DNA from 4 places in the Kitasatospora sp. NPDC096140 genome. Region 1 is predicted to be linked to each of the others. Evidence: riboswitches for the same ligand, from Rfam matches in the RefSeq annotation. Region 1 holds a riboswitch; each other region holds the start of a gene.
What was found. Region 1 has a riboswitch for cobalamin ahead of ABT048_RS21280 (ribonucleoside-diphosphate reductase subunit alpha). Riboswitches for the same ligand answer to the same signal wherever they lie in the genome.
Positions count from the first base shown of each region.

Region 1 (5,579 bases):
GTCGCCAAGCTCAACCTGCCGATCGCCGTCAGCATCGCCCACGAGATGAACGGCGACTGGTACCCGTGGGGCCGCCAGGCCTCCAGCCCGGCGGACTTCGTCGGCGCCTGGCGCCACGTCCACGACATCTTCGACCAGGCCGGCGCGACCAACGTGATCTGGGTGTGGAGCCCCAACATCACCGACCCCGCGCCCAACACCCGCCTGGCGCCGTACTACCCCGGCGACACCTACGTCGACTGGGCCGGCATGACCGGCTACTTCACCAAGAGCGGGCCGAAGACCTTCGAGACCCTGTACGGGCCGACCATGGCCGAGATCCGCACCTTCTCCAAGAAGCCCTTCTTCATCAGCGAGACCGCCTCCGAGCAGGGCAAGCGCCAACGCGCCGACATCGACCAGCTGTTCTCCGGGCTGGAAGCGCACGACGACATCGTCGGCTTCGTCTGGTTCAACATCGTCAAGCGGGCGGACTGGCGGGTCGAGGCGGTCCCGGACACCCTCGCCGCCTTCAAGCAGCGCGTGTCCGACCCCCGCTACGGCTTCGACATCCGGAACCCCCGATGAGCACTGACTCCGACTTCAACCCGTTCGCCCCCATCCCGCGCCGCCGCGCGCCGAAGGGCGACGCACCGCCCGGCGGCGCCGTGCCCGACGGGCCCGCGCCCGACGGCAGCGCGCCCGACGGCAGCCGGCAGAGCGGCACCGCGCCCGAGCGCACCGTGCCCGCCGGCTCCGCGACCGGCCGCGCCGCCCGTCGCCGGGCCGCGGGGTCGGAGCCGACCGTCCCCGGGCCCCGCACGGACACCGCCACGCCGACCGCAGCACCGGCCAGGGCGGCCACGGCCACGGCGACCGCGACCGCGACCGCGACCGCCGAGGCCAACCCCGACGGCATCGAGCTGGCCCCGTACACCATCCCGCAGGTCCCCACGATCGGCTGGGACCCGGGCACCAGCCCGCGCCGCCGCTGGATCGCCCGCGGCCTGCTCGGCGCCGTCCTGGCCGTCCAGGCCGCGCTCTCGCTGCGCCTGCTCGCCGCCGCGCACCCCGACGAGGCCGCCGCGATGGTCGCCGGCCGCCAGCAGCTCGCCCATCTGATGCACGGCACCCCGGTCACCACCGACCTGGTCGACCGGATCAACGGCTCGCCCTGGCTCTACCCGCCGCTGGCGGGCGCGGCCGCCGACGCCAACGGCATCTGGGGCACCCGGCTGCTCAGCCTCGGCTTCGCGCTGGCCACCACCGTGCTGCTGTACTCGCTGACCCGGCGGCTGTTCAACGAGCGGGTCGCGATCTGCGCGATAGCCGTCTACGCCGTCCTGCAGTCCACCGTCGTGGTCGGCTTCTACGCCGCCCCCGAGTCCCTCGCCGTGCTGCTGGTCGCCCTCGCGGCCTGGGCCACGGTGTTCACCTCACGGCGACATCCGGCGCTGGTCCTGACCGCCGCCCCGGCCGCCGCGCTCGCCTGCGCCGTCGCGTACTCCGCGGCCTTCGCCGTGCCCGCCCTGGTCGGCCTCGCGCTGGCCACCGCCCGTCCGCACCGCCGCCTCGGCCCGGCCGCCCTGCGCGCCCTGCTGCTGGCCGCCGGCACCGTCGTCCTGCTGCTGCCGTACGGCACGCTGGGCGAGCTCGCCGGGTGGTCGCCCTCGCACGGCAACGCCCCCGGCTCGGCCCGCGCCGTCCTGCTCTCCACCGTCCAGTGGAGCGGCCTGTTCACCGTCCTCGCGGTGGCCGGCACGATCGCGTACGCGCGCCGCGAGCAGATGAACGAGCACGACGCGCCCGAGAAGGAGGCCGTTCCCACCTCGCGCGGCCACCGCGCCCTGCTCGGCACCGTGCTGACCGCCACCGCCCTGCTCGTCCCGGCCGCGCACGTGTGGACCGGCACCTCCGGGGCACTGTTCCGCCACCTCGCCTACGGCATGCTGCTGGCCGCCCCGCTCGCCGGGGTCGGCCTGACCCGGCTGGTGGGCGCCCACTTCCGCCACCCCCAGCTCGGCATCCTGGTCTGGGTCGCGCTGCTCGCCCTCGGCCTGGAGCAGTCCGCCCTGCGGTACCAGAACGGACCCGACTCCGGCCGCCTGCTGGCCGTCCTGCGGTCCCACGCGGTGCCCCAGGGGCGCTACCTCACCGAGGTCGACGGACTCGCCGAGTACTACCTCGGCGCGGTCAGCAAGCCCGAGCAGTGGGTCTCCGCGCGCACCGGCACGGAGTACCGCGACGCGGCCGGCGTGCAGCACCACGGGGACGACGGGAGCGTCGCCGCGATCCGCGACGGCTGGTTCACGATGGTCGTCCTCGACAGCACCGCGCCGCGCGCCACCGACCGCGCCCTGAGCGCCGCGCTGGCGGCCGGCGGGCAGTACCGACTGGTGGCGCAATTCACTTCGCCGACCGGCGATTCGAGCACGTACAAGGTCTATCTCAAGCACTGACCGGCCGACGGGCCCGCCCACGCGGGCGACACGACAGGCACAACATATGGTGCCGCCGCAGAGCAGCGGCACTACATGTATGCTCGCTTCTGCTGTCGATGCAGGGGAACCCGGTGCGAATCCGGGACTGCCCCGCAGCGGTGTGCGGGCGGCTGGAGCAGCTGTCCCCGCGAGTCCGAGTACCTGCCGGCGGCGTGCGCCACGGCCCTCCCGCAGAGGCCGCGCCAGCACCAAGCACCACCCCTCCGGGCCTCGCGGGCGGGCCGGGGAGACACCGTCGCGCGACGCCGTTTGCGTTCGTGCCGTGCTCCCCTGCCCCGACCGGCCCGAGGCTCCGATCACCGCCGCCGATCGCCGCCAGGAGAGAGCGCCTTGACCACCGCTGCCTCAGCCACCCTGCCCGCCCAGGGCTCCGGTACCGCCTTCATCGACCCGAAGGTCTCCGACCCCGGCGGCGCCCTGCTGCGGCTGCTCACCGACCGCAGTGTCGACCTCCCCGAGGTCGACCCCGGCCATGTCGCCGCCGCTGCGCTGCGCGGCCGCCACGCCGGCTCGGACTTCGCCGAGCTGCGCGGGCTGGCCGTGGACGCCGCCGCGTCGATGATCGCCGAGGACCCGCAGTACTCGAAGCTCGCCGCCCGCCTGCTCGCGCTGGAGATCGTCGACGAGGCGAACAGCCAGGGCTCCACGTCCTTCTCCGCCTCGATCGCCGTCGGCCACGCCGAGGGCCTGATCGGCGACACCACCGCGGACTTCGTCGCCAAGCACGCCGCCGCGCTGAACGCCCTGATCGACGCCGCGGGCGACGACCGCTTCGAGTACTTCGGCCTGCGCACCGTGCAGTCCCGTTACCTGCTGCGCCACCCGATCACCCGCAAGGTGGTCGAGACCCCGCAGCACTTCCTGCTCCGCGTCGCCTGTGGCCTGGCGGTCGGCGACAACGAGCAGTCGGTGCGCGAGGTGGCCGAGCTGTACGGCCTGATGAGCCGCCTGGAGTACCTCACCTCCTCGCCGACGCTCTTCAACTCCGGCACCCGCCACCCGCAGATGTCGAGCTGCTACCTGCTCGACTCCCCGCTGGACAACCTGGACTCGATCTACAACCGCTACGCGCAGATCGCCCGCCTGTCCAAGCACGCCGGCGGCATCGGCCTGTCCTACTCGCGCATCCGCTCGCGCGGCAGCCTGATCCGCGGCACCAACGGCAAGTCCAACGGCATCGTGCCGTTCCTGCGCACCCTCGACTCCTCGGTCGCCGCCGTCAACCAGGGCGGCCGCCGCAAGGGCGCCGCGTGCGTCTACCTGGAGACCTGGCACGCCGACATCGAGGAGTTCCTGGAGCTCCGCGACAACACCGGCGAGGAAGCCCGCCGCACCCACAACCTCAACCTGGCGCACTGGATCCCGGACGAGTTCATGCGCCGGGTCAACGCCAACGCGGACTGGTCGCTGTTCTCCCCGGCCGACGTTCCCGAGCTGGTCGACCTGTGGGGCGAGGAGTTCGACGAGGCCTACCGCAAGGCCGAGCAGGCCGGCAAGGCCGTCCGCACCATCCCGGCGCAGACCCTCTACGCCCGCATGATGCGCACCCTGGCGCAGACCGGCAACGGCTGGATGACCTTCAAGGACGCCTCCAACCGCGCCGCCAACCAGACCGCGCTGCCGGGCCGCACGGTGCACTCCTCCAACCTGTGCACCGAGATCCTGGAGGTCACGGACGACTCCGAGACCGCCGTCTGCAACCTGGGTTCGGTCAACCTCGGTGCGCACGTGGCCGTCGGCGCCTCCGCGGACGACCTGCTCGGCGCGATGGACTGGGAGCGCCTCGACGCCACCGTCCGCACCGCCGTCACCTTCCTCGACCGCGTGGTGGACATCAACTTCTACCCGACCACCGAGGCCGGGACGTCCAACTCCCGCTGGCGCCCGGTCGGCCTCGGCGTGATGGGCCTCCAGGACGTCTTCTTCAAGCTGCGGATCGACTTCGACTCCGCGCAGGCCGCGCGGCTGTCCACGCTCATCGCCGAGCGCATCATGCTCACCGCGTACGAGCGCTCCGCCGACCTGGCCGAGCAGCTGGGCCGCCACGAGGCGTACGGCGAGACCCGCGCCGCCCGCGGCGAGCTGCACATCGACCACTTCCCGACGGCCGCCCCGCAGTGGGCCGACCGCTGGACCGCGCTGCGCGCCCGGATCGCCGAGACCGGCCTGCGCAACTCGCTGCTGCTGGCCATCGCGCCGACCGCGACCATCGCGTCCATCGCCGGCGTGTACGAGTGCATCGAGCCGCAGGTGTCCAACCTGTTCAAGCGCGAGACGCTCAGCGGCGAGTTCCTCCAGGTCAACCCGTACCTGGTGCGCGAGCTCAAGGAGCTCGGCGTCTGGGACCAGCAGACCCGCGACTCGCTGCGCGACGCCAACGGCTCCGTCCAGGAGCTGAACTGGCTGCCGGCCGAGGTCCGTTCGCTCTACCGGACGGCCTGGGAGCTGCCGCAGCGCGCGCTGATCGACCTGGCCGCGGCCCGCATGCCGTACCTGGACCAGAGCCAGTCGCTGAACCTGTTCATGGCGGCGCCGACCATCGGCAAGCTCAGCTCGATGTACGCCTACGCGTGGAAGGTCGGTCTGAAGACCACCTACTACCTGCGCTCGCGCCCCGCGACCCGCATCGCCCAGGCCGCCTCCGGTGCCGCCCGCAGCGCCGTGCCGGTCCCCGCCCCCACCATGACCCAGGCCGAGCAGGACGCCATCGCCTGCTCCCTGGAGAACCCCGAGTCCTGCGAGGCCTGCCAGTGAGCACCCCCGACGACCGCAAGATGCTGCTCGACCCCGGCTTCGAGCTGACCCTGCGCCCGATGCGCTACCCGTCGTTCTACGACCGGTACCGGGACGCGATCAAGAACACCTGGACCGTGGAGGAGGTGGACCTGCACTCCGACGTCGCCGACCTCGCCAAGCTGAGCGACGGCGAGCGGCACATGATCGGCCGGCTGGTCGCCTTCTTCGCGACCGGTGACTCGATCGTCGCGAACAACGTGGTGCTGAGCCTCTACAAGCACATCAACTCCCCGGAGGCGCGCCTGTACCTGTCGCGCCAGCTGTTCGAGGAGGCCGTGCACGTCCAGTTCTACCTGACGCTGC
Region 1 is NZ_JBEOUW010000019.1:129,935-135,513, forward strand. Features, by position in the region: gene ABT048_RS21270 (glycoside hydrolase family 26 protein) at 1-567, shown strand, start outside; gene ABT048_RS21275 (glycosyltransferase family 39 protein) at 564-2,438, shown strand; cobalamin riboswitch at 2,512-2,643, shown strand; gene ABT048_RS21280 (ribonucleoside-diphosphate reductase subunit alpha) at 2,835-5,234, shown strand; gene ABT048_RS21285 (ribonucleotide-diphosphate reductase subunit beta) at 5,255-5,579, shown strand, end outside.

Region 2 (5,579 bases), on a different contig from region 1:
GCATGACGTTCGAGACGATCCTGGTCGAGCGCAAGGGCCGGGTGGGGCTGATCACGCTCGACCGCCCGAAGGCGCTCAACGCGCTCAACACCCAGCTGATGACCGAAGTCGTCGCCGCGGCCACGGAGTTCGACCGGGACAGGGAGATCGGCTGTCTGGTGGTCACCGGCTCGGAGAAGGCCTTCGCGGCCGGCGCCGACATCAAGGAGATGCAGTCCCTGGAGTTCGTCGACGCCTACCTCGGCGACTGGTTCGCCGCCTGGGACCGCTTCGCCGCGCTGCGCAAGCCGGTCGTCGCGGCGGTGGCCGGGTACGCGCTGGGCGGCGGCTGCGAGCTGGCGATGATGTGCGACGTCCTGCTGGCCGCGGACACCGCCAAGTTCGGGCAGCCGGAGATCAAGCTCGGTGTGATCCCCGGCATCGGCGGCTCGCAGCGGCTCACCCGGGCGGTCGGCAAGGCCAAGGCGATGGAGCTGTGCCTGACCGGCCGGATGATGGGCGCCGAGGAGGCCGAACGGGCCGGCCTGGTCTCCCGGATCGTCCCCGCCGACCAGCTGCAGACGGAGGCCCTGGCCACCGCCGAGACCATCGCGGCGATGTCCGCTCCGGCGGCGGTCATGCTCAAGGAGAGCGTCAACCGCTCGTACGAGACCACCCTCGCCGAGGGCGTCCGCTTCGAGCGCCGGCTCTTCCACGCCACCTTCGCCACGGCGGACCAGAAGGAGGGCATGGCAGCCTTCGCCGAGAAGCGCCCGCCGACGTTCGGCAACCGCTGACGTTCGGCAACCGCTGACGTTCGGCAACCGCTGACGGGCCGGCCCGGTGCGCCGCCCCCTCCACGGGGCGGCGCACCGCCGGTCAGCTCCCGGCCCGCCGGAGCAGGTAGGTGTCCATGATCCAGCCCTTGCGCTCGCGGGCCTGCTCGCGCAGCTCGCGGATCCTCGGGGCGGCCTCGGCGAGCGGGCCGGCGACGAGGATCTCGTCGGGGGTGCCGAGGTAGGCGCCGTACCGGATCTCCAACCCCTCGGGGTCGATCCCGGCGAAGGCGGCCCGGCCGTCGAGCATCACCACCACGTCGTCCACGCCCTCGGGGAAACCCTCGGCCAGACGGCGGCCGGTGGTGATCTGCACCGGGCGGCCGACCCGGGTCAGTGTGGTGCGGTGGCGGGCGGCGAGCGCCGAGACGCTGCTGATGCCCGGGACCACCTCGAAGTCGAACCCGACGGTGCCGCGGGCCAGGACGTCGTCCACGACGGCGATGACGCTGTCGTACAGGCTCGGGTCGCCCCAGACCAGGAAGGCGCCGGTCTCGTCCTCGCCGAGGTGCTCGGCGAGGAGCCGTTCGACCAGGTCGGCGCGGCGGACGCGCCAGTCGTCGACGGCGGCCGCGTACGCGGGGGTGCCGCGGTCCCGTTCCGCGTCCGGCGCCTCGACCACGCGGTGCCCGGCGCGGCCGTGCTCGGCGAGGATCCGGCGACGCAGCCGGATCAGGTCCTGCCGTTCCTCGCTCTTGTCGAGGATGAAGAAGACGTCCGTGCGGGCCAGCGCCCTGACCGCCTGCAGGGTGAGGTGGTCGGGGTCGCCCGCGCCGATACCGATGACGAAGATGTGCCGCATGGGAGGCATTCTGCCGTCCGAACCGCTGCGATCTCGTCCGGCCGGCGGGGGCGAGTCGGCGAACTACGCCGTGGTCACCGTGATGTGACGCACGATCCCTTGACCCGATCTTTTCCGTTTCGCCATGATGAGCCGTCACGTAGTGACTCCGCCCACGGGGGAAGTCCGGTTCGAATCCGGCGCTGGCCCGCAACGGTAGGCCGCCGACGCCACGTCGGCGGCGAGCCCGAGTACCCGTCGGCGGAGGTGTGTCGTCCCCTCCTCCCGTCGTGGTCTGCGGGCCGGAGCTCCGAGGGTTGCTCCGGCACGGCGCCGACGCCCTCCGGGCCCCTGCGTCCAGGCCCGGAAAGGCACCCATGCCCACGCTCCGCCGTACCCTCGGTCTGCTCGCGATACCCGCCCTGGCCCTCGCCACCGCGCTCCCCGCCGCCACCGCCGCCCACGCCGACACGACCTCGTCTTCGTCCAGGACCGTCCGTCCCGACGCCGCCGCGGCCGGCTGGCTGGCCCGCCAGCTCGTCGGCGGTGACCACTTCGAGTCCGTCTTCAACGGCACCGCCTACCCCGACCAGGGGCTGACCATCGACGCCGTGCTGGCCTTCGCCGCCTCGCACAGCTCCGACGAGGCCGCCGCCAACGCCACCGTCTGGCTGGCGAAGCCCGAGATCATCTCCGGCTACCTCGGTGACGGCACCACCGAGGCGTACGCGGGCGCGACCGCCAAGCTGCTGCTCGCCGCCGAGGTCCGCGACGCGAACCCGGCGAACTTCGGCGGCGTCGACCTGCCGGCCCGGCTGCGCTCCCTCCAGACCGCCGAGGGACGCTTCTCCGACCGCTCCCAGTGGGGCGACTACAGCAACGCCTTCGGCCAGTCACTGGCCCTGATCGCCCTGCACCGCACCCCCGGCGGCGCCCCGGCGGCAGCCGTGGACTACCTCGCGAACAGCCAGTGCGCGGACGGCGGCTTCCCCGTCGCCTTCGGCCAGGCCACCTGCGCCGGCGACCCGGACGCCACCGCCCTCGCCGCCCAGGCCCTCGCCGCCACCGGCCGCACCGCCAAGGCCAACGCGGGCCTCACCTGGCTCACCACCCACCAGAACGCCGATGGCGGCTTCGCGGCCGCCGGGGCGACCGCCTCCAACGCCAACACCACCGGCCTGGCCACCCAGGCCCTGCTCTCGGGCGGGCGCTTCGGTGCCGGCCTCAAGGGCTGGAGCCGGCTGGTCAAGCTCCAGCAGGGCTGCGCCGCCGACCCGGCGGTCCGCGGCGCGGTCGCCTACGACGCGACCGGCTTCAACGCGGGCAACGGCGCCCGGGCGACCGCGCAGGCCGTCCTCGGCCTGGGCGGTGCGCCGCTGGCCACCCTGTCCGCCGCCGGCGCGCGCCCCGACGCCCCCACCCTGGCCTGCCCGGCCCCGGCCACCCGCTGAACAGGCCCGAAACCGCGAGGAGTTCACCGATGACCGACACCCTCACCCCGGCCCGCCCGGCCCGCCCGGCCCGCCGTACGCTCGGGTCGATCGCGGCCGCGGCGGCCCTCACCGCCGGCCTGCTCGGCGCCTCCGCCGCCCAGGCCCCGCAGGCCCACGCGGCGGCATGCGACGGCACCACCGGCGTCACCGTCGTGGTCGACTTCACCGCCGTCGGCGGCGGCATCGAGACCGGCTGCGCCCCCGGGGACCCGGCCAGCGGCCTGGCCGCGCTGACCGGCGCCGGGTTCTCGTACGCCTTCCACCCGCGCTTCCCCGGCTTCGTCTGCAAGATCAACAGCCTGCCGACGACCTGCACCAACCCCACCGGCAGCGCCTACTGGTCGTACTGGCACGCCCAGCACGGCGGCCCCTGGTCGTACAGCAACCTCGGCGCGGGCAGCTACAACCCGGCGCCCGGCGACGTCGAGGGCTGGTCCTTCGGCGCCGGCGCCCAGCCGGGCATCACGGCGCCCTGACACCCCATGGCACATCGGTGCCCCAGCCCCTTCCACGAGGAGCCGGGGCGCCGGGTGCCCGGGGCTCACCGCCGGCGGCGGACGAAGCGCTCGGCCAGCACCACGGTGATGACGGCGGCAGCGGTGAACAGCAGTGTGTTGGCCACGATGCCCGCCGTGGTCAGCCACCCGGGATCATCGCCGTTCGGGAGTCGTGTCGTGGTGAACAGCTCACCGACGCCCGTCAGCAGCCCCCGGGCGAGGTAGACGCCCGCGAACGCGGCGAGCCCGACGGGCAGGGTGAGGACGATCGACGCGAGGTAGTAGCGCCCGTTCCCCGTCAGCCCGCCCAGGGCGGCCAGTACGCCGACCGAGGCCACGTAGCCGCCTGCCACCCACCTGGAGACACCCATCGGTACCACTTCCCCCTGTTCCGTGGTCCGGCGGCGGGATCCGTCGGGCCGTCGTGGTTCTGCCCTGCCGAGGGGAGGATGATCCGTGCTCGACTCCCCTGCGGAGTCGTGCGGTCAGCTGCCGTAGCGCAGCGAGACGGTGTCGCCGAGGTGGACCACCGTGGCGCGGGTCGCACCGGTGGCGGTGGCGCCGTCCAGACTGACCTTCCAGGTGGACGAACCGCTGTTGGCGGTGCCGTTGATCGCCGTGACGGTGCCGCCGCCGGTGGACGGCGTGACAGCGGTGACGCAGCCGGCCGGGGTGGCGGTGCCCGCCGCGTCGAGGACGTCGCCGAGGGTCGCGGTGCTGCCGGTCGGGGTGAGCGTGACGGTGCAGGCCTTGAGCGCCCCGGTGCCGTCGTCGACGACCAGGGCGAGCCTGGCGGCGGTGCCGGCCGTGAAGCCGGTGGTGGCGGTCCAGGTGGGCTCGCCCGCGGTGACCGGGGCGGGCGGGGTGGCGGTGAACCCGGCCCCGGCCACGGCGCGCAGGCCGTCGACGGAGGCGTAGGGGGACGGGGATGTGTCGGTGGGCAGGTACTTGAAGCCGCCGCCGGGCTTGAACTGCTGGGCGATGAGGAAGTCGAGCGGGGTCTTGCCGGTGCCGCTGGTGAAGTCGGTGCCCTGCGGGTTGATGCCGCAGGCGTTGAGGCCGGACACGGCCCAGCCGTTGGAGTCGGTGTTCACCCCGAACATGGCGTTGAAGGCCCCGGAGGAGGCCAGCTTGCCCTTGAGGAAGTTCTTGGCGACCACGATCGCCGGGTCGGTGTTGGGGACGCCCGCCGCGCACAGCGAGGCCATGGCGGCGCCGGTCATGTCGATGTCGCTGCCCTGGGCGAGCGCGGTCGGGTCGCCCGCGGCCTTGCTGTAGTTCCAGCCGCCGTCGTTGTGCTGGTTGGCGCGCACCGCGGTGACGGAGGCGTTCAGCAGGGCCTGCGGGGCGCGCTGGGTGCCGGTCTGGGTCTTGGCGCCCGCGAGGGCGAGCAGGCCGAAGACGGTGCCGTTGAAGTTGGCGGACGGACCGTAGTAGCCGGGCTCGGCGGTCTGCCAGTAGGCGACCGCGTCGGCGATCAGGTTGCGGCCGGGGCCGACGCGGGCGGGGTCGATCCCGGCGGCGTAGGAGTTGAGGATGGCGCGCTCGTAGTCCGTGACCACCGGCGAGCCGCCGGGCCAGCCGGCGACGGCGAGCTGGTTCCGGTACACCAGACGGGCGTTCTTGCTCGGGTCGCCGCCGGGGGTCACGTCCGCGGCGGCGGTGCCGGCGGCCGCCAGCGCGCTGAAGGCCCACTCGTTGGAGAGGCCTCCGCCGGTGACGTAGCTGCCGTCGGCGGCCTGGAGGGACTTCAGGTACGTGACGCCGGTGCTCTTGGAGGTGGCTATCTGCGTGGGGCTGGCCGTCGCGTGGGCGGGAACGGCGGAGAGGAGCAGGGCTCCGGCGGTCAGGGCGACGGTCGCCGCGGAGGCGGCGCGGGCCGGGGTGGTCCGGCTGGGGGTGGTCCGCTTCGGGGTGGGGAGGGGCACGGGTCAGGCTCCTTGGGGTGGCGGGCGCCGACCCTGCCCCGGAAGTCTCGGCGTCCGTTCGGGGG
Region 2 is NZ_JBEOUW010000017.1:83,885-89,463, reverse strand. Features, by position in the region: gene mmsB (3-hydroxyisobutyrate dehydrogenase) at 1-6, shown strand, start outside; gene ABT048_RS19610 (enoyl-CoA hydratase) at 3-776, shown strand; gene cobF (precorrin-6A synthase (deacetylating)) at 859-1,617, opposite strand; cobalamin riboswitch at 1,724-1,873, shown strand; gene ABT048_RS19600 (peptidase) at 1,974-3,047, shown strand; gene ABT048_RS19595 (SCO2322-related protein) at 3,077-3,565, shown strand; gene ABT048_RS19590 (hypothetical protein) at 3,631-3,957, opposite strand; gene ABT048_RS19585 (prenyltransferase/squalene oxidase repeat-containing protein) at 4,072-5,436, opposite strand.
Region 2: another riboswitch for cobalamin. It lies ahead of ABT048_RS19600 (peptidase); the one in region 1 lies ahead of ABT048_RS21280 (ribonucleoside-diphosphate reductase subunit alpha).

Region 3 (5,579 bases), on a different contig from region 1:
GACTGTGCAGGAGCAGCGTCGGGACGCGCAGGTCGGCACCCTCGGCGATCCGGGAGAAGTCGGCGAGGTCGACCCCGGTGCGGCCCCGCGCGGCGAGGACACCGAGTTCGGCGGCGGCGCCGCGGAAGCCGAGCCGTTCGGCGTCGCGGCGGGCGGAGCCCGGCAGGTCGAGGACCGGCGAGTCGAGGATCAGACCGCTGATGGCGTGGGCCCAGGTCGAGCGGGCCGCGGTCTGCAGGACCACCGTGGCGCCGACCGACCAGCCGTAGAGGATCACCCGGCTCGCGCCGTTGTCGAGCGCCAGCCGTACCGCCGCCTCGACGTCCCGCCACTCGGTCTCGCCGAAGTGGCTGTACCCGTCCGGGGAGGCCGGGGCTCCCTCGTCGCCGCGGTACGTGACGGCGAGGACGGGCAGGCCGAAGCGGTCGAGGACGGGCAGCACCGGGAGGGTCTGCTGGCGGTCGGCCTCCGGGCCGTGGACGAGGATCACCCAGGTGCCGCGCTTGCCGTCGAGGTGCCAGGCGGGGAGCGCGCCGAGTTCCCCGTCGGCGGAGGTGTCGGTGTAGGCGAGGCCGAGTGCCCGGGTGGGGTCGCCGAGGTGGACGCGGGGGGTGAAGCGGACCTCGGTGCCGGGGGTGAGCGTGCCCTGGTCGGCGCGGACCAGCCGACGGGTGACGCCCTGCTCGTCGCTGTGCAGGACGTCCTCGACGACGGCGTGGCCGTTGTCGCCCCACTCGACCGCCCAGCGGCCGGGGTGCAGGCTCTCCGGACTGCGGGTGAAGGTGACCCGCCCGGCGCCGACGCTCCGGACCACGACCGGCCCGGACTCCCGCCCGGACTCCCGCCCGGCGGTCACCGGACGGACCATCCGCTCGGAAGCCCGACGGCCGATCACCAGGACGACGGCCCCGGTTCCGACGGCGGCGGCCGCCACGACGGCAGCGGTTCCCCAGCGCATATCGTTCCCCGCTCTGTTGGTCTCGGACCGGACGGTGTTCGTGCACCAGTCCACCGGCGCCCCGCCCGCGCGGCCACCGGGCTGACCCGTCCGGGGCACGGCCTCCGGATCCGCACCCGCCGTCGGAGGGCCGGCCGCCTCCCCTTGTTACGCGGTCGGCCCGGTGGTGCCCGTTGTCACGCGGTCGGCCCGGTGGTGCCCGCGGTGTCGAGGAGGTGCCAGAAGCGGGGGGTGAGGGATCCGGCGGCCGGGGGCGGTGCGGTGCGGGCGGTGGCGCCCCAGTGGGTAGGGACGTGGTGCTCCTGGTGGAGGGCGGCGAGGGCGTCGGCGAGGGCGTCGGCGGGGGCGGGGACGATGCGGGCGAGGGCGCGGAGGTGGGGCTGCCAGCGGCCGGTGACGCACTGGCGGAGGAGGTGGTCGAGCGCCTCCCCGCGGCCGGTGGCCTCGACGAGTTCGGGCAGGCCGAGGCCGAGGACGTCGGCGAGGGCGCGGGTCTGTTCCTCGTCGCCCTCCCAGCGGTCGGTCAGTTCGGCCTGCCGGTAGGAGCCGAGGGTGGTGCCGGTGCGCTCGGCGACGGCCGCCTGGCCGAGCTCACGGGCGACGCGGTGGTCGCGCAACCGGACCGGACGGGTGTCCATCAGCTGGGCGGCGGGGCACCAGAGGGCGCGGGCGAGGGCGATGAACTCCGCTTCGCCGGGGCGCAGCTCGCCGCTCTCCCAGGCGAGGACGTGGGCGGGCAGCAGCCGTACGCCGTGCGCGGCCAGGCCCTCGGCGACCTGTTCGGGGGTGAGGCCGAGGGCGGCCCGGTGGGCGCGGGCGGCTGCGGGCGAGAACGGCACCGGGGGCGGGGCGGCGGGGGGCTTTCTGCGACGCATGCCACCGAACGCTAGGCGCGGACCACGGCGCGACCCCAGCGACCGAACCCACGAAGCGGCCGGCCCGGGGGCGGTGCCGCGCTGGGCGATCCCACAGCTCATCGGCCGCCGTCCCGTGTGACCAACCCCTCCGTGACCTCGGTTGACTCCCGGTTCGGCCGCGTGATGGGATCCTGGGGCCAATCGGAGGCATGGAGAGGAAGCCGGTGCGAGTCCGGCGCGGTCCCGCCACTGTCACCGGGGAGCACGCTCGGAAATCTCGCCACGGCGGGCCGTCAGAAGCCGCTGGAAGGCACCGGGGGTGCGTCCGACCCGGAAGCCAGGAGACTCTCGCCCCCGCTACGTCGATCCAGGGCGCGGACCCTGAGTGAGGACACGCACGCGATGCAGGCTGCCCCGCCCGGCCGGACTCCGAACTGCCTTCCGCCGAGCCGTCTCCCGATGAGCCGCCTCTCGATGAGTCGCCTTCCGCTGGGCTCCCTCTCGTTGAGCTGTCCCTCCATGAGCCGCCTTCCGGCGTGCGGCCGGTGACCGTCCGTCCTGCGGCCGGCCGCCGCTGGGGCCGCGCCGCCGCGTTCGCGGTGGGCGCCGTCGTGGGCTACGCCGCCGACGCCCGCTTCGCCGACCCGCGCCGGGGCCACCCGGTGGCCGTCTTCGGCAGCGCCGCCACCCGCCTGGAGCGGCGGCTGTGGCGCGACGACCGGGCGGCCGGGGCCGGGTACACGGCGCTGTGCGTGGGTACGGTCGCGGCGGGCGCCCTCGCCCTGGACCGTACCGTCGGCCGGCGACCGCTGGGCCGGGCCGCACTGGCGGCGGCCGCGACCTGGACCGTGCTCGGCGGCACCTCGCTGACCCGGGAGGCCCGCGCCATCGGCCGCTCCCTGCAGCAGGGCGACCTGCGGGCCGCGCGGGAGCGGCTGCCGCACCTGTGCGGGCGGGACCCGAGCGCGCTGGACGAGCAGCAGATCGCGCGCGCGGTGGTCGAGTCGGTGGCCGAGAACACCGCCGACGCCGTGGTGAACGCCCTGGCCTGGGGCGCCCTGGCCGGCACGCCCGGGCTGCTGGCCTTCCGCGCGGTGAACACCCTGGACGCCATGGTGGGCCACCGCTCGCCGCGCCACGCCCGGTTCGGCTGGGCCTCGGCCCGGCTGGACGACGTGGCGGGCTGGCCCGGCGCCCGGCTGACGGCCCTGCTGACGGTGGCCGCCGCCCCGCAGCCGCGGACGGCCTGGCGGGTCTGGCGGCGCGACGGCTCCTCGCACCCGAGCCCGAACGCCGGTCAGGCGGAGTCGGCGTTCGCCGGCGCGGTGGGCGTGCGGCTGGGCGGGACGCTGCAGTACGGCGAGCGCGTCGAGCACCGGCCGGTGCTCGGCGGGGAGCTGCGGCCGGTCACGGTCGACGACATCGAACGGGCCTGCACGCTCTCCCGGCGGGTGGGCGCGCTGGCGCTGGGTACGACGGTCGCGGGGCACGTCCTGCTGCGCGCGCTCCGTGGGAAGAGGGGAAGGGCATGACGAACGCGCTGCTGGTCGCCGGGACGACCTCGGACGCGGGCAAGAGCGTGGTCACCGCCGGCATCTGCCGCTGGCTGGCCCGCCAGGGCGTGCGGGTCGCGCCGTTCAAGGCACAGAACATGTCGTTGAACTCCTTCGTCACCGCCGACGGCGCCGAGATCGGACGCGCCCAGGCGATGCAGGCGCAGGCCGCCCGGGTGGAGCCGGAGGCGGCGATGAACCCGGTGCTGCTGAAGCCCGGCGCGGACGGCCGCAGCCAGGTGGTGCTGCTGGGCAGGCCGGTCGCCGAGGTGGGCGCGCTGGACTACCGCGAGCGCAAGCCCGTCCTGCTGGAACGCGCCCTGGAGTGCCTGGCCGATCTGCGCAGCCGCTACGAGGTGGTCGTCTGCGAGGGCGCCGGATCGCCCGCCGAGATCAACCTGCGCGACCGCGACATCGCCAACATGGGCCTGGCCACGGCCGCCGGGCTGCCCGTGGTGGTGGTCGGGGACATCGACCGGGGCGGTGTGTTCGCGGCGATGTACGGCACGCTGGCGCTGCTGTCCGCGGAGGACCAGCGGCACGTGGCGGGCTGGTTCGTCAACAAGTTCCGCGGCGACGCGCGGCTGCTCGCGCCCGGCCTGGAGATGCTGCACGGGCTGACCGGCCGTCCGGTGCTGGGCACCCTGCCGATGCTGCCCGGGCTGTGGCTGGACGCCGAGGACTCGCTGGACCTGTCGACCGTGGTGGACCGGGTCGACGGGCGCGGCCCGGTCGGGGCGGACGTGCTGCGGGTGGCCGTGGTGCGCTTCCCCCGGCTGTCCAACTTCACCGACGTGGACGCGCTGGCGCAGGAGCCCGGCGTCCTGGTGCGCTGGGCCACCAGGCCGGAGGAGCTGGCCGACGCCGACCTGGTGGTGCTGCCCGGCACCCGGGCCACCGTGGCGGACCTCGCCTGGCTGCGCGAGCGCGGCCTGGAACCGGCGCTGAAGGCGCGCGCGGCGGCCGGGCTGCCGATCCTCGGGGTCTGCGGCGGCTACCAGATGCTGGCGCGCGGGATCGTCGACGAGGTGGAGTCCAAGGCGGGCGCCGTCGACGGGCTCGGCCTGCTGCCGACGCAGGTGCGGTTCGGCGTCGAGAAGGTGCTGGCGCGGCCGGTCGGCGAGGCGTACGGCCGGCGGGTCGTGGGCTACGAGATCCACCACGGGGTGGTGACCGTGGAGGGCGGCGACAGGTTCATCTCCGATGACCGGGGGCAGAGCCTGGACGGCTGCCGGGCGGGCTCGGTCTGGGGCACGACCTGGCACGGCGTGCTGGAGAACGACGGCTTCCGCCGCGAACTCCTGCGCGAGGTCGCCGACCTGGCCGGGCGGGCGTTCGTGCCGGCCCCGGACACCTCGTTCGCCGAGGCGCGCGAGGCCCGGCTGGACCGGCTGGGCGACCTGATCGAGGAACACGCGGACACCGACGCGCTGTGGAAGCTGATCGAGGGCGGGGTGCCGGCGGCCGGATCGCTGCCGTTCCTGGCGCCCGGGGCACCTGGGAGTGACGCATGACTGACGTCCGCTATCCGTTCACCGCGATCGTCGGCATGGCCGACCTGCGGCTCGGGCTGCTGCTGAACGCGGTCTCCCCCGCTGTGGGCGGCGTGCTGGTGCGCGGCGAGAAGGGCACCGCGAAGTCGACCATGGTGCGCGCGCTGGCCGGCCTGCTGCCGTCCATCGCCACCGTTGAGGGCTGCCGCTTCGCCTGCGACCCGGCCGCGCCCGACCCGCAGTGCCCGGACGGGCCGCACTCCGCCGCCGTGAGCCACGAACGGCCGTCCCAGCTGGTCGAGTTGCCCGTCGGCGTGGCCGAGGACCGGATCGTCGGCTCGCTGGACCTGGAGCGCGCACTGGCCGAGGGCGTCAAGGCGTACGAGCCCGGACTGCTCGCCCGGGCGCACCGCGGCGTGCTGTACATCGACGAGGTGAACCTGCTCCAGGACCACGTGGTGGACCTGCTGTTGGACGCCGCCGCGATGGGCCGCTCGTACGTCGAGCGCGAGGGCGTGTCGGTGCGGCACGCGGCCCGCTTCCTGCTGGTCGGCACGATGAACCCGGAGGAGGGCGAGCTGCGGCCGCAGCTGCTCGACCGGTTCGGCCTGACCGTCGAGATCGCCGCCACCCGGGACCCGGCCGAGCGCGCCGAGGTGGTCCGGCGCCGGCTCGCGTACGACGCGGACCCGGCCGGCTTCGCCGCGCGGTTCGCCGA
Region 3 is NZ_JBEOUW010000010.1:274-5,852, forward strand. Features, by position in the region: gene ABT048_RS12415 (alpha/beta hydrolase family protein) at 1-958, opposite strand, end outside; gene ABT048_RS12420 (helix-turn-helix domain-containing protein) at 1,135-1,833, opposite strand; cobalamin riboswitch at 2,031-2,162, shown strand; gene ABT048_RS12425 (cobalamin biosynthesis protein) at 2,361-3,347, shown strand; gene ABT048_RS12430 (cobyric acid synthase) at 3,344-4,882, shown strand; gene ABT048_RS12435 (putative cobaltochelatase) at 4,879-5,579, shown strand, end outside.
Region 3: another riboswitch for cobalamin. It lies ahead of ABT048_RS12425 (cobalamin biosynthesis protein); the one in region 1 lies ahead of ABT048_RS21280 (ribonucleoside-diphosphate reductase subunit alpha).

Region 4 (5,579 bases), on a different contig from region 1:
CGCGGACGTGGTCGGCGTCGTGGGGCAGGACCCACTGGCCGGTTTCACCACCGACACGGTGGAGGAGGAACTGGCCTACGTCATGGAGCAGTTGGCGATCCGTCCGGAGGTCATGCGCAAGCGCGTCGAGGAGACCCTCGACCTGCTCGGCCTGGCCGACCTGCGCCACCGCGCCCTGTACGAGCTCTCCGGCGGCCAGCAACAGCGCGTCGCCATCGGCTCCGTCCTCACCGCACACCCCCGCGTCCTGGTCCTGGACGAGCCGACCTCCGCGCTCGACCCGACCGCCGCCGAGGAGGTGCTGGCCGCGATCACCCGGCTGGTGCACGACCTCGGCGTGACCGTCCTGCTGGCCGAGCACCGTCTGGAACGGGTCGTCCAGTACGCCGACCGGGTCGCCTACCTGCCCGGGGACGGCACCGTCGTGCACGGGCCGCCCGCGGAGGTCTTCCGGACCACCGCGATCGCGCCGCCCGTCGTCGACCTCGGCCGACTGGCCGGCTGGCGGCCGCTGCCGCTGTCCGTCCGGGACGCCCGCCGTGCCGCCGCGCCGCTGCGCGAGCGGCTCACCGACGTACCGGTTCCTCCGCCGCGCCGGGCAGCGGTGGCGGGGGAGCCGGTGCTGGACGCCCGGGGGGTGGTCGTCCGCTACGGGCCGGTGGCCGCCGTCCGGGACGTCGACCTGTCGCTGCGCGCCGGCGAGGTGACCGCCCTGATGGGGCGCAACGGCTCCGGCAAGTCCTCGCTGCTGTGGGCGCTGCAGGGCTCCGGCCCGCGCCAGGGCGGCAGCGTGAAGGTCACCGGCACCGGGGGAGGGAAGGCCGAGGACCCCAAGCGCCTCCCGGCCGCCCGGGCCCGGCAGCTGGTCGGTCTCGTCCCGCAGACTCCCACCGACCTGCTGTACCTGGAGACGGTCGCGCAGGAACTCGCCCAGAGCGATGTCGAAGCCGACCGGGCCGGCGGCCCGACCGCACGGCAGATCCTGGACCGCCTGGCCCTCGGGATCCCGGACGACACCCACCCCCGGGACCTCTCCGAGGGCCAGAAGCTGGCCCTCGTCCTGGCGATCCAACTCGCCGCCGCACCGAGGGTCGTGCTGCTGGACGAGCCCACCCGCGGCCTCGACTACCGGGCGAAGGCGGCGCTCACCGGCATCGTGGACGCGCTCGCCGCCGAGGGGCGCACCGTCGTGGTCTCCACCCACGACGTCGAGTTCGTCGCCTCCGCCGCCGACCGGGTCGTGGTGATGGCCGAGGGGGAGGTCGTCGCGGACGGCCCGACCGCGGAGGTCATCGTCGCCTCACCGACCTTCGCCCCCCAGACCGCCAAGATCCTGGCGCCGCTGGCCTACCTGACGGCCCACCAGGTCGCCGAGGCCCTCGAACCGGCAGGGGCGGCCCGATGACCGCCCTGCGGATCCCCGGCCGGGCCCGGGTCGTCATCGCCCTGGCGGCGTTCATCGGCCTGGTCGCCTTCACCTGGCCGTTCGTCGTCGCCCCGGGGAAGTTCGGCTCCTCCTACGCGCCACCGCTGATCTTCGGCGCCCTGCTGGTCCTGGTGCTCGCCGTCGTCATCGCCGAGATCTCGTCCGGCGGCATCGACGCCAAGGCCCTCGCCATGCTCGGCGTCCTCTCCGCCGTCAACGCCGGACTCCGTCCCCTCGGCGCCGGCACCGCCGGGGTGGAGACGGTGTTCTTCATCCTCGTCCTGGCCGGCCGGGTCTTCGGCCCCGGCTTCGGCTTCACCCTCGGCTGCACCTCACTGTTCGCCTCCGCGCTGCTCACCGGCGGCGTCGGCCCCTGGATGCCCTACCAGATGTTCGGCTGCGCCTTCGTCGGCATGCTCGCCGGCCTGCTGCCCGGTGCCCGGCGGCGCCGGGTGGAGGTGCCGATGCTGGCCGTGTACGGCGCCTTCTCCGGCTACCTCTTCGGCTTCCTGCTCAACCTGTCCTTCTGGCCGTTCTCCACCGATCCGAACAGCTCGATCGCCTACCTGCCGGGCCTGCCCTTCACCGAACAGTGGCACCGCTACCTCCTGTTCGACCTCGCCACCTCGCTCGGCTGGGACACCGGCCGCGCCGTCACCACCTTCACCGCCGTCCTCGTCGTCGGGCCGGCCGTCCTCACCGTCTTCCGCCGCGCCGCCCGCCGCGCCAACTTCGAGCCCACCGTGCGCTTCGAGGCTCCGCGCGGTGCGGACGCCGCGGTGGGAACGCAGGCCGTCGGCCGGCCCGTCGGGTCGGAGAACCCCTGAACCGGAAGGCCACCATCGTGCCCAAACCCGCGAAGCCCCGGACGGTGACGCTGAACGGGGTCGACGTCGTCGTCCTGACCCCGGAACAACACGCCGGCCTGGCATCCGCACGCCGCCAGCTGGGCGGGGCACAGGCGCAGGTCGCCCGGATGAAGCTCGACCTCCACCGGAAGAGCCGACTGCTGGGCGAGGCCGAACGGATACTGGCGGGCATCCCCGCCGACCGGATCGGGCACCTGGACGGTCAGCTGGATCCAGGACGCACCCTGCCCCAACTGATCGCGGACATCCGCGCCGCCCTGCCGCGCACGCCCGACACCTAGGCACGCACCTGACCGCCGGCGCGTCCCTGACCGTCTGCCGGGTGTACGGAACCGGGTGAGGCCCCGGGGCGGCGGCCGTGCGCCGCGGCCACGGCCGGTGCCGCCGGGGTGCACCCCGTGCGCCATCGCGGGCGGCGCCGGGTCTCACCATGCGGACACGTTGCGTGAATTCCGCGTGGGTTCGGGTTCCTTGCCCCTAAGCTGGCCGTGCAGTTGGTTCGCCCTGTCCGCCAGGCGGGGCGTCGCAAGAGGGAACCCGGTGACGCCGTTTGATCGGCCAGTCCGGGACTGCCCCGCAGCGGTGAGTGGGAACGACCGCCGTCATACGCACTGGGCCCGGGACGGGTCTGGGAAGCGACGGCCAGTAGGAGTCCGCCCTCGACAGGGTGGGCGCGCCCGCGAGTCCGAAGACCTGCCACTGCCCGCCCGCGGAGGATCCGCGCGCGGACATCCGGTGACCTCGTGGGCGGGTCGGCGACCATACCAGGCAGATCAGGCCCGTACGTCCGTGCGGCCACTGCCCGGTCCGTCATCCCTTCGCGCCCCTGCGGTCTCCGGATCCCTGAGGAGACAGACTCGCGAAGGAGAGTCCCTTGACCACGAAGTCCGCAGCCGCGGCAACCCTCGCCACCGCGTACGGCTACCCCCGCCAGGGGCGGGGCCGGGAGCTGAAGAAGGCGATCGAGGGGTACTGGAAGGGCGCGGTCACCGCCGAGGCGCTGCTGGCGACGGCCGCCGACCTGCGCCGGGGGAACTGGCAGCAGCTCGCCGACTCCGGCATCGAGGAAGTCCCGACCGGTGACTTCTCGCTCTACGACCACGTGCTGGACACCACCGTCGCGGTCGGCGCGATCCCCGCCCGGCACCGGGCCGCGGTCGAGGCCGATCCGCTGGACGGCTACTTCGCCATGGCGCGCGGCACGCAGGACGTCGCGCCACTGGAGATGACCAAGTGGTTCGACACCAACTACCACTATCTGGTGCCCGAGTTGGGCCCCGACACGGCCTTCGCGGCGAACCCGGCCAAGTCGGTGGGCGAGCTCGGCGAGGCCCTCGCGCTCGGTCACACCGCCCGGCCGGTGCTGGTCGGGCCGATCACCTACCTGCTGCTCGCCAAGCCCGCGCCCGGTGTCGCCGCGGACTTCCAGCCGCTGACCCTGCTGGACCGGCTGCTGCCGGTCTACGCCGAGCTGCTCGCGGCCCTGAAGGCGGCCGGCGCCGAGTGGGTCCAGCTGGACGAGCCCGCCCTGGTGCAGGACCGCACCCCGGCCGAGCTCAACGCCGCCGCCCGCGCCTACCGGGACCTCGGCGCCCTCGCCGACCGGCCCAAGCTGCTGGTCGCAAGCTACTTCGACCGCCTCGGCGACGCCCTGCCGGTCCTGGCGAAGGCTCCGGTCGAGGGCCTGGCGCTGGACTTCACCGGACCGGCCGCGGCCAACCTCGCCGACCTCGCCGCCGTCGGCGGGCTGCCCGGCAGGCGACTGGTCGCCGGTGTGATCGACGGACGCAACATCTGGATCAACGACCTGGGGAAGTCGCTCGCCACCCTGGCGACCCTGTTCGGCCTCGCCGACCGGGTCGACGTCGCGCCCTCCTGCTCGCTGCTGCACGTGCCGATCGACGCCACGCTCGAACGCGACATCGACCCGCAGATCGCCCGCTGGCTCGCGTTCGCCAAGCAGAAGGCCGCCGAGGCCGCGCTGCTCGCCCGCGGCCTGCGCGAGGGCACCGGCGCGATCACCGCCGAACTCGCCGCCAACCGCGCCGACCTGGCCTCCCGCGCCACCTCACCGATCACCCGCGACCCCGCCGTCCGCGCCCGCTCCGCCGCCGTCACCACGGACGACGCCCGCCGCGCCCAGCCCTACCCCGTACGGGCCCAGGCCCAGCGCGCCCGGCTCAGGCTGCCGCTGCTGCCGACCACCACCATCGGCTCCTTCCCGCAGACCACCGAACTGCGCGTCGCCCGCGCCGACCTGACGGCGGGCCGGATCGACACGGCCGCCTACCGGGAACGGATGGAGGCCGAGGTCCGCGACGTCATCGCCTACCAGGAGAAAGCCGGCCTCGACGTCCTCGTCCACGGCGAGCCCGAACGCAACGACATGGTCCAGTACTTCGCCGAACAGCTCACCGGCTACCTCGCCACCCGGCACGGCTGGGTCCAGTCCTACGGCACCCGCTACGTCCGCCCGCCGGTCCTCGCCGGGGACATCTCCCGCCCGCACCCGATGACCGTCGACTGGTTCCGCTACGCCCAGGACCTCACCGACCGCCCGGTCAAGGGCATGCTCACCGGCCCGGTCACCATGCTCGCCTGGTCCTTCGTCCGCGACGACCAGCCGCTCGCCGACACCGCCCGCCAGGTCGCCCTCGCCCTGCGCGACGAGGTCACCGACCTGGAGGCCACCGGCGCCGCCGTCGTCCAGGTCGACGAGCCGGCCCTGCGCGAGACCCTGCCGCTGCGCGCCGCCGACCGCCCGGCCTACCTGGACTGGGCCACCGAGGCCTTCCGGCTGGCCACCTCGGGCGTCCGCGCGGACACCCAGGTCCACACCCACATGTGCTACGCCGAGTTCGGCGCGATCATGAAGGCGATCGACGACCTCGACGCGGACGTCATCTCCCTGGAGGCGACCCGCTCGCACATGGAGGTCGCCGGGGAGCTGGCCGAGGCCGGCTACCCGCGCGAGGTCGGCCCCGGCGTCTGGGACATCCACTCCCCGCGCGTCCCGAGCACCGAGGAAGCGGTCTCGCTGCTCCGGGCCGGCCTCGCCGCGATCCCGGCCGAGCGCCTCTGGGTCAACCCCGACTGCGGCCTGAAGACCCGCGGCTGGCCGGAGACCCGCGCCTCCCTGGACAGCCTGGTCGCCGCCGCCCGCCGCCTGCGCGAGGAACTCGCCGACTGACCGTCCCCCGAAGGGAGTCGTCGGCCGAGCGGCCGGTGGTTCGCGGCCCCGGCGGACCTTCCGTCGGGGCCGCCCGGCGCGCACTCCCGTGGGC
Region 4 is NZ_JBEOUW010000017.1:72,307-77,885, reverse strand. Features, by position in the region: gene ABT048_RS19565 (ABC transporter ATP-binding protein) at 1-1,405, shown strand, start outside; gene ABT048_RS19560 (ECF transporter S component) at 1,402-2,253, shown strand; gene ABT048_RS19555 (hypothetical protein) at 2,271-2,576, shown strand; cobalamin riboswitch at 2,773-3,010, shown strand; gene metE (5-methyltetrahydropteroyltriglutamate--homocysteine S-methyltransferase) at 3,170-5,485, shown strand.
Region 4: another riboswitch for cobalamin. It lies ahead of metE (5-methyltetrahydropteroyltriglutamate--homocysteine S-methyltransferase); the one in region 1 lies ahead of ABT048_RS21280 (ribonucleoside-diphosphate reductase subunit alpha).